DNA from 3 places in the Pseudomonas sp. ASL8 genome. Region 3 is predicted to be linked to each of the others. Evidence: predicted binding sites of a transcription regulator. Region 3 holds the regulator's gene; each other region holds the start of a gene.
What was found. Region 3 encodes FliA, which starts transcription of late flagellar genes. Its sites were predicted from a motif close to CTAAAGTTTNNNNNNNNNNNGCCGNTAA; they were not measured.
Positions count from the first base shown of each region.

Region 1 (3,276 bases), 1.2 Mb from region 3:
AGGACTTCAAGCTGGGCCTGCGACGGCAAAAGCCCCGGCGCCGGTGGATGGCCCATTTGCGTGCGTTTCGGATCAACGAAGCGTGCACCGGGAATATGCCCGGCGCTGTAGCTCGCGCTACTGGTCAGATCGACAAGAATCAGTTCTGGCGCGTCAAGGCGGGCCAGCAGGTCGCTGGGCTCGATGACCAGCGGCAAGCTAGAGAAGTCCGGCATTTAGTTCTCCAGATCAGAAAAAAGAGGCAAATTGTAGCTTACGCGTCAGGCTTTGCGGGCGCTAAAGCTGCTTAAGGCGCGCTCGATGCATTGCGCGGTTTTACCAAAGGCCTGCACGCTGATTTCCGAGAGGGGTCCACCCCCTTGATCGGCAAACACCAGCATGACCACCTTGCCGTTGCTGCTGAGTGAGCGTAGCAACAGATGCTCGCCGGTAAACAGCCCTTTCAGCTGTCCGGGCAATAGCGCCGAAAACTGCGCGTTGTTGGCGGGGCTCAGGCGCAGTTGGGTCGGTTGCGCGAGCAGGCGCTGCAAGACGGTGCTTTCACTGATTTGCAGCGTGAGGTTGGCCGCGCTTTTGTCCAGCCCTGCAATTTGATGAACGCGCAGGGTGGTCATGTTGCGGTCCGTCATCAATAGCATGACGCGCTGCATGCCGCAGGCCACTAGCGCATCGCGGGCGGAAGTGGTCAGGTGCATTGCGTTGTTGAAGCAGCTGGGCTCGACCAAAAGCTCGGTGCAGCATTTGCGCCAGGCCAGCAGTGCATCGGCCGACGGTGGCGGCGCAGGCAGCAGGCCACGGTGCATTCGCCGTGTTTCCCAGGGCCAGATCAACGCTTCTGCAGGGTGCCAAAGCCCGCGCGCCCAATGTTGGCGAGCGCTTTGCACCGCCTGTTGGTGCAGTTGCTGTTGCACTTCACTCAGGGGTTGTTGCAGGTACAGGCTGGTGAGCAACTGCCAGCGCAGGCTGTGCGGGGTATCCCAGGCCTGTTGCGCCGACAGCGCGATGCCGTTGGCCAGCAGGATGGTATTGGCCGGATGGTTGAGCCAGCGTTGCAGGGCCGGGTCCTCGTCCAGCAGTTGCCGCTGGCGTAACGGGTGGAGATGATCGCGGGAAATACGTATCGCTTTGACCAGCAATCGGCGTTCACTGATCAGCAGCCGATAACCCTGCGTGACCCACATGGGCAGGCGCCAGGCTTCGGCCACTGTCAGGCACAGCTTGAGCAGGCTGACGCCGAACAATTGGGTTTCAACGATCAGCGCCGACTCACCCTTGTGAATCACCCTCAGTTCCCATTCCTCAAGCAGTTTGGGATGGGCGACCGCCATTGGCCACAGCGGCGACAAGAACAGCAAACTGCCCCAGTGAATGTCCTGCCAGAGCCGAGCCATGCGACCGGCGAACAGCCCGTTGGCCTGCTGCGTCGCGTGCTGGCTGATCAGCTGTAACTGACGCAGGGCTGGCGGCATGTCCTGCGGGGCCCGTGCGGGCAGGCGCTGGAGCAACTCTTCGGTACGTTTCAAGCCCAGACGGTTGATGGCAACCTCAAGGCTTTCCGCTGGTTCCGACAAGCCAGTGCTGTGATGATTGGCTTCGCGCAATACGCTGAGTACCAGCGACGGACTTTCCTGCATCAGCTCGGCAATCTCGCGTAACGAGCGGCGGCTATCAGCCAGCGCACCGAGCACGCGTTCGTGGCTGGCGATTGGCACAGGCAAGCGGATGCTCTCCAGTTGCTTGAGCCAAGCGTCGAGGCTGCGTGGGACGGGAAGCTGTGCTGAGGTTTCTGGTGGCATGCAGGGGCCTGTACGGCTAAGAGGTCAGGATAATGTCGTATGCCGGGTTCAAGGACCGATCGACGCCAGACTCCCCGCTGTGCGGGCCGAACTGGCTTTTCGCCTTAACTGACTATAGTCTGGCGCACTTATGCCGATAAGTAGAAGAAGAGTTTCAAGAACTTCCGATCATGACCTCGAACCCGACTCAGTAAGAACTCTCTATCTATGGCTAAAATTATCGGCATCATTGTCGTTTTCGCGAGTGTGCTCGGCGGATACGTCCTTTCTCACGGCAAGATTGCCGCGTTGATCCAGCCTTTCGAGGTCATGATTATCGGTGGCGCGGCATTGGGTGCGTTTCTCCAGGCCAACCCCGGTTACACGACCCTCCTCGTGATCAAGAAGTCGCTGAAGATGTTCGGCACGCGCTTCAATCACGCGTTTTATCTTGAAATTCTCAGCCTGGTCTACGAGATTCTCAATAAGAGCCGCCGCGAAGGCATGATGGCGATTGAAGGCGACATCGAAGACGCCGCAGCCAGCCCGATTTTCGCCAAGTACCCCGGCGTGCTCAAAGACGAGCGCATGATCGCTTACATCTGCGATTACCTGCGCATCATGTCGTCAGGGAACATGGCGCCGCACGAGCTTGAAGGCTTGTTCGACATGGAATTACAAAGCATGAAGGAAGAGCTGGACCATCCTTCCCACGCGGTGACCGGGGTTGCCGATGCAATGCCCGGTTTCGGTATCGTCGCGGCGGTGTTGGGTATCGTGGTGACCATGGCTTCGCTGGGTGAGGGTGACCAGGCTGCGATCGGTATGCACGTGGGTGCGGCATTGGTGGGTACCTTTTTCGGTATTCTCGCTGCTTACGGTTTCTTCGGCCCGCTGGCCACGTCCCTGGCCCATGACGCCAAGGAAGAGCTGAACGTTTTTGAAGCTATCAAAGCGTCGCTGGTTGCCTCGGCCTCGGGCATGCCGCCATCACTGGCTGTGGAGTTCGGTCGCAAGGTTCTGTATCCAGCGCATCGCCCCAGCTTCAGTGAGCTGGAGCAAGCGGTTCGCGGTCGCTGAGTCATGGAAAATAATCAGCCGATAATCGTCAAGCGCATCAAGCGCTATGCCGCCGGGCACCACGGCGGCGCCTGGAAAATCGCCTTTGCCGACTTTGCGACGGCGATGATGGCGTTCTTTCTGGTGTTGTGGCTGATGTCCTCGGCCACTCCAGAGCAGAAACTTGCTATTGCCGGGTACTTCAAAGACCCGATCGGGTTCACCGAAAGTGGCACGCCGTTCATCATTGACCTGGGTGGTTCACCAACGCTTGCGCCCGACAAAACCTTGAACCCTGAGGTCGAGACCGTGCCCCAGCAAGAAAAAATCAAGGTCGAGAGCGAAAAGGTTGACGCCGTTGCAGAGCAAGTCGAGCAGGAGCGTCTGGACATGCTGCTGCAAGAGCTGCAGAACAAGGTCGAGGAAAATCCGGAACTGAAGA
Region 1 covers NZ_CM155278.1:1,094,333-1,097,608, reverse strand. Annotated here, with positions in the region: gene rhdA (thiosulfate sulfurtransferase) at 1-215, opposite strand, end outside; gene AC1MEA_RS04980 (HDOD domain-containing protein) at 261-1,796, opposite strand; gene motA (flagellar motor stator protein MotA) at 2,004-2,855, shown strand; gene motB (flagellar motor protein MotB) at 2,859-3,276, shown strand, end outside.
Region 1: the regulator FliA is predicted to act here: its motif matches at 1,909-1,936, upstream of motA (flagellar motor stator protein MotA).

Region 2 (3,276 bases), 2.7 Mb from region 3:
ATATCGCGGGTGCTGCGCTCAATGATCGTCAAACCGTCCTTGACCGACTGGTCGGCACCACGAGCAGCATTGGCCGCACTTGAGGCATTGCTGGCAACGTCCTGGGCGGTGGCGCTCATCTCGTTGGAAGCGGTTGCCACCTGATCGATTTCGCGAAACTGCACCTGCATGCCATCACTGGTACGGCGGGCGATGCCTGAAGACTGATCGGCGGTTGCACGGGCTTCGGTGACGCTTTGCTTGATCTGGGCGATGGTCGGTTGCAGTTTGTCGAGGAAACGGTTGAACCAGATGACCAGTTCGCCGAGCTCATCGCGCTTGGCGTATTTCAGGCGTTGGGTCAGGTCGCCGTCTCCGCTGGCGATGGCCTTGAGCATGCTCGCCACACTGTTGATCGGCCGGGTCACGCCCGAGGCCGTCAGCCAGATCAGCAGCAGGCCAAGTAGACCTGCGAGGGCTGCGACCAGCAGGGCCTTGACTGTGCCACTGGTTTGCGCGGCATCGAGCACGGCCTGCAATTTGACCGCGTCGGCCAGGAGCACCTGTTCTGGCAAGTCGATAACCACACCCCAAGGCTTGGCATCAGCGATCGGTGTCACCGGAAGAATCGCCCGGATCACGTCACCCTGTTTGACCACGCTGACCTTGTTGGCACCAATCGCCCGGAGGATTTCCTTACCGTCGCCGCCCAAGACCTGCTCGATGCCCTTGCCCAATGTGCCGGCGTCGACGCTGTTGGCGGTCAGCAACCCGCTGCTGGAGACAATCAGCATGTGCCCGGCGCCGTCGAACAGTTCTTTCTGGGAGCTGACCGCTTCTGCCTGTAGCGAACTCAGGGCCAGGTCCACACCTACTACACCGATGACATTGCCGTCGACACGAACGGGCACGGCGATGGTTGTCATCAACACCAGTTTGCCGCCGACCGTGTCAGCGTAAGGCTCAAGCAGGCAGGTCTTGCCACTACGGAGCGGGCAGGTGTACCAGGTGTTGTAGGGCGTGCCGCTGAGGTTGAGTTCAGTTTTGTTCATGTCGCTTTCGAGAATGACGGTGTTCAAGCCAGTGCCATCTGCACGGCTCCAGTAAGAGGAAAACCGTCCCACTTCATTGGCGCCGTGCTTGGCGTCATTGGCAAACTCGGCGTCTCGACCATCCAGTGCGTTGGGTTCGAAGGATAGCCAGACACCCAGCACGCCGGTATTGCGTTCGAAGACGGTGCCCAGGCTGTGGTTGAGTTCTTCGCGCAGCGCGGCGGCGTCCAGTGAGCGGTGGTTGGCCATGGTGCGCATGTCGATGACCTGGTCGGCCATTGCATTGACGATCAGCAGGCTTTCACCGAATGTCTTTTGTACCAGCAACGCTTTTTCCGTCGCCTTTGCCTGCAACAGGTTCTGCACACTGTCGGTGAGCATTTTCTTGCTTGAGGCGCCGACCAGTTGGTCATTCTGGTTAGTCTGGTAAAGATTCATCCCGACGATCAATCCAACCACACCCAGCAGGCAAAGTCCTGAGAGCAATACAATCTTCAGGCGGATAGAAAAGTTATCGAACATAGGTGTTCTCATAGTGGACCGGCCGGGAGGATGGCGAGAGCCGCATACGGTGTTACCCGCCATATTCTTGTAGTTATATATCTGTAACGGCCTTGGGTCTCGTAACTTGAGATCGAAAAAAACTTAACGTCGCAACAGTCCTGATACCCGCTCAGTCACACCTTTCGAACATTCACTTCCCGATGATGGTGCCAGCGCAGTCGTCAGCCTGCGCACACAGACTTTATTTTCTCCGGAGGCGCGCTCCCCTCTTGGCTAATACACGCGGTGCCTTGCTACGAAGGTCATCGGCCGAGGATTTCCGTGGCGTTCAACTTTGCTATTTGAGCCGACGTTATTGCAGTGCCATCAAGGACAGACACCTGTTTCCTGTTCTGGAAACACGGGTCTGTCCTGACGCTCAAGCCTCTTCACGCCCCTCCCTTCAACCTCCGCACCGCCGTGATCTCCGGCAAATCCACGCGCCTCACATAAATCCGCAACGGCTCGGTGATGTTCAGCCGATCATCGATATTCTGTTCCAGCAACAATGCCAACAGATCGCGCTTGAGTGTCATGACCTGATTGTCGCCGGCTTTCCAGACAAACTCGTGAGTGGGGGTGATGGTGTGGTCGGGGACGTCCATGCCGAAGGCGTCTTCGCTGAAGCGGACAATGTACCGGTCCGCTTTGTGGTGGTAGCCGACAAAGCCTTTAAGCAGGTCGGAAGCGTCACAAATGACGCTCGAGGTAATGCTCATGGTTAACCTCTGGGACGTATTAAAGTGCGCTGCGGAAAATCGCTTCGATCTGGTGCTGCTCAGCCGGGCGCGGGTTGGTCAGACCGCAGGCGTCTTTCAAGGCGTTGGCAGCCAGGGTCGGAATGTCTTCCTCCTTGACGCCCAGTTCCCTGAGGCCTGCAGGGATGTCGACGGCGTGAGACAGGTTGCGAATCGCGGCGATGGCCGCCCGGCTGCCGTCTTCAGGGGAGAGGCCGCGCGTGTCTTCGCCCATGGCGTGGGCAATGTCGGTCAGCCGTGACGGGCAGACGCTGGCGTTGAAGCTTTCGACATGGGGCAGCAAAATTGCGTTGCACACGCCGTGGGGCAAGTTATAGAAGCCGCCCAATTGGTGAGCCATCGCGTGCACGTAACCCAAGGAGGCGTTGTTGAACGCCATGCCTGCGAGAAACTGCGCATACGCCATGTTTTCCCGCGCGACCATGTCGCTGCCATTGGCCACGGCCTGGCGCAGGTTATCGGCGATCAGCGCCATGGCTTTCAGGGCGCAGGCATCGGTGATGGGGGTAGCGGCCGTTGATACATAGGCTTCAATGGCGTGGGTCAGTGCGTCCATACCCGTGGCCGCCGTGAGCCCTTTAGGCATCGCGACCATCAGTCCGGGATCGTTGACGGAGAGCACGGGGGTGACGTTGCGGTCGACGATGGCCATTTTGATGTGGCGGACTTCGTCAGTGATGATGCAAAACCGCGTCATCTCGCTGGCGGTGCCTGCCGTGGTGTTGATCGCAACCACAGGCAGTTGCGGCTTGGCCGACTGATCGACACCTTCGTAGTCACTGATGTGCCCGCCGTTGGTTGCGCAGAGTGCGATACCTTTTGCGCAATCGTGGGGCGAGCCGCCGCCGAGGGAGATCACGAAATCGCAGCCGCTGTTCTTGAGCAGCGCCAGGCCCTTCTCGACATTACCCACGGTAGGGTTGGGTTGCGCGCCGTCGAACACC
Region 2 covers NZ_CM155278.1:2,653,408-2,656,683, reverse strand. Annotated here, with positions in the region: gene AC1MEA_RS12150 (methyl-accepting chemotaxis protein) at 1-1,553, opposite strand, end outside; gene AC1MEA_RS12145 (DUF2025 family protein) at 1,964-2,293, opposite strand; gene yiaY (L-threonine dehydrogenase) at 2,313-3,276, opposite strand, start outside.
Region 2: the regulator FliA is predicted to act here: its motif matches at 1,637-1,664, upstream of AC1MEA_RS12150 (methyl-accepting chemotaxis protein).

Region 3 (3,276 bases):
TGGTCATGTTCGATCCCGGCAAAGCGATCGACCTGACTGGCCATCAGCACCAGCTTGAGCAGGTTGCTTTCAACTTCCGTAACCAACTGGGTCACGCGCTTGATCACCTGACCGGTAAGGTCCTGGTAATCCTGAGCCAGCAAAATATCGTTGAGGTGGCCCGACACTTCCCGGGTTTCCTTTTCGCTGCGCGTCAAAAAACCATCGACACGTCGGGCCAGTTCACGAAATTCTTCAGCACCGACTTCGCGACGCATGAAGCGTCCCCAATCGGCACTCAGGGCTGCAGCCTCGGCGCCAACTCCGTTCACCAACGGTGTACTGAGTTCCACCAGATCCATGGTGCGGTTGGCCGCTGCCTCAGTCAGCCTGACCACATAGGACAGCCGCTCGGTAGCATCATTGATCTGCGAGACTTCTTCGGCTTGCGGCGTGTTCGGGTCAATCTGAAAGTTGACGATCGCACTGTGCAGTTCGCGGGTAAGTTTGCCGACTTCTTGATACAGGCCGCTGTCGCGGGCCTTGTTAAGCTCGTTAATCAGTTGCGCCGCATCGCCGAACCGGCCCTTTTCAAGGCTATCGACCAACTCGTGTGCGTGTTTTTTCAGGGTCGACTCAAAGTCGCCCGATGACGATTCTGTGTGCTCCATAGAGCCCTCGCGGCAAACATCAGCTATTGACGCGCTCGAAGATCTTTTCGATCTTTTCTTTCAGCACTTGAGCCGTGAAAGGCTTGACCACATAACCGTTCACACCAGCCTGAGCGGCTTCGATGATCTGATCACGCTTGGCTTCAGCCGTTACCATCAACACCGGTAGATGCTTGAGGCGTTCATCTGCACGCACATGACGCAACAGATCGATGCCGGACATGCCAGGCATGTTCCAGTCAGTCACCAAAAAGTCGAAGCTCCCGCTTTGCAGCATCGGCAACGCGGTAGTCCCGTCATCCGCTTCAGCCGTATTGGTAAACCCCAGGTCACGCAACAGGTTTTTTATGATCCGCCGCATCGTTGAGAAGTCATCAACGATGAGGATTTTCATGTTCTTGTTCAATTCGACCTCCAAGCAGTCTTTAACGCATTCAGCACCTGAATACGCTGTTCAATCAAAAACCGGCGCAGCACACAACGGCTGCACGAAAACGACGACGAGCTTGGTAAATCAACAGGTCGGGACGCTGGCACAGCAGGCTTTACAGGACCCTGACTGACCGGCTCCTGCCTAGTCTTATCTTCTTCGCACGCAACGCTTTGCACAGCCGGCCTGCAGATAGCGCGAAACCACCAAGGGCCACGCACTGTCTGTCAACGCGCTCGCCATTCCCCCAAACGCCCTCGCAAACGAGCTGCGCACTGGCTGTGTAACTGGCTGACCCGCGACTCGCTGACCCCCAACACTTCACCAATTTCCTTGAGGTTCAGCTCCTCGTCGTAGTACAGCGCCAATACCAGTCGCTCACGCTCCGGCAAATTGGCTATCGCATCTGCCAACGCGGCCTGGAAGCGTTCATCTTCCAGATCGCGCGACGGCTCAAGGTGAGCGCTTGCGCCGTCCTCGTGCAGCCCTTCATGTTCGCCGTCCTGCAACAGATCGTCGAAACTGAACAGTCGGCTGCCCAAGGTGTCATTCAAAATCCCGTAATAATCATCGAGACTCAATTGGAGTTCGGCCGCAACTTCGTGATCTTTAGCGTCACGACCGGTTTTAGCTTCAATTGCCCGAATTGCGTCACTGACCATGCGTGTATTGCGATGCACCGAACGCGGGGCCCAATCGCCCTTGCGCACTTCATCGAGCATGGCGCCACGAATACGAATCCCGGCATAGGTCTCGAAACTCGCACCCTTGGTGGCGTCGTACTTGGTCGAGACTTCCAGCAGGCCAATCATGCCTGCCTGGATCAGGTCCTCGACCTGCACACTGGCTGGCAAACGCGCCAGCAGGTGATAAGCGATGCGTTTGACCAGCGGCGCATAACGCTCGATCAGCTCGTACTGGGAGTCTTTTGACGCCTTGCTGTACATGCGATAGCCGCTGGCTGTCATAGCACCGGTCCTGCACTCGCTGGATGTACGAGCCGCTCAACGAAAAATTCCAGATGCCCGCGCGGGTTGGCCGGCAACGGCCACGTGTCGACTTTCTGCGCGATGGCTTTGAATGCCAGGGAGCACTTCGAGCGCGGGAACGCTTCATACACAGCGCGCTGCTTCTGCACGGCTTTGCGCACGCATTCGTCGTAAGGCACGGCGCCGACGTATTGTAGGGCGACATCCAGGAAGCGATCAGTGACCTTGGTCAACTTGGCGAACAGATTGCGGCCTTCCTGAGGGCTTTGTGCCATGTTGGCAAGCACCCGGAAGCGGTTCATCCCGTAATCGCGGTTGAGCAGCTTGATCAGCGCGTAAGCGTCGGTGATCGAGGTCGGCTCATCACACACCACCAGCAATACTTCCTGGGCAGCGCGCACGAAGCTGACGACCGATTCACCGATGCCCGCGGCTGTGTCAATCACCAGCACATCGAGGTTATCGCCGATATCACTGAACGCCTGGATCAGCCCGGCATGCTGTGCTGGCGTCAGGTGAACCATGCTCTGGGTGCCGGACGCAGCCGGCACGATACGAATCCCGCCTGGGCCCTGAAGCAGCACGTCGCGAAGCTCGCAGCGTCCTTCGATAACGTCGGCGAGGGTACGTTTGGGGGTCAAGCCGAGTAACACATCGACATTAGCCAGACCCAGGTCGGCATCCAGCAGCATGACGCGCCGACCGAGCTCAGCCAGAGCCAGTGATAGATTCACTGACACGTTGGTCTTGCCGACGCCACCTTTGCCACCGGTCACCGCGATAACCTGTACGGGATGCATGCTGCCCATGTTATTTCTTTACCTTGTGTTGCTTAGACCGAGGCCACATTACTGACTGCGAGTTCGTTGAGAGAACAAAGCAAGGCAGACCATGATGTAGGTACATTCCAGTGTCTTGCTTTACCCAACCCTTTTGTTCGGGCTGTGATAAAGATCCGCGAACATATCCGCCATAGCTTCCTCGCTCGGCTCTTCCTGCATTTGCACACTGACCGCTCGACTCACCAATTGGTGCCGGCGCGGCAAGTGCAAATCATCCGGTATCCGTGGCCCATCCGTCAGATAGGCCACCGGTAATTCATGACTGATTGCCAGGCTTAACACCTCACCCAAGCTGGCGGTTTCATCCAGCTTGGTGAGAATGCAGCCGGCCAGACCGCAGCGTTTGTAGCTGTGGTATGCCGCAG
Region 3 covers NZ_CM155278.1:5,560,051-5,563,326, forward strand. Annotated here, with positions in the region: gene AC1MEA_RS25500 (protein phosphatase CheZ) at 1-650, opposite strand, end outside; gene AC1MEA_RS25505 (chemotaxis response regulator CheY) at 670-1,044, opposite strand; gene fliA (RNA polymerase sigma factor FliA) at 1,308-2,048, opposite strand; gene fleN (flagellar synthesis regulator FleN) at 2,045-2,878, opposite strand; gene flhF (flagellar biosynthesis GTPase FlhF) at 2,990-3,276, opposite strand, start outside.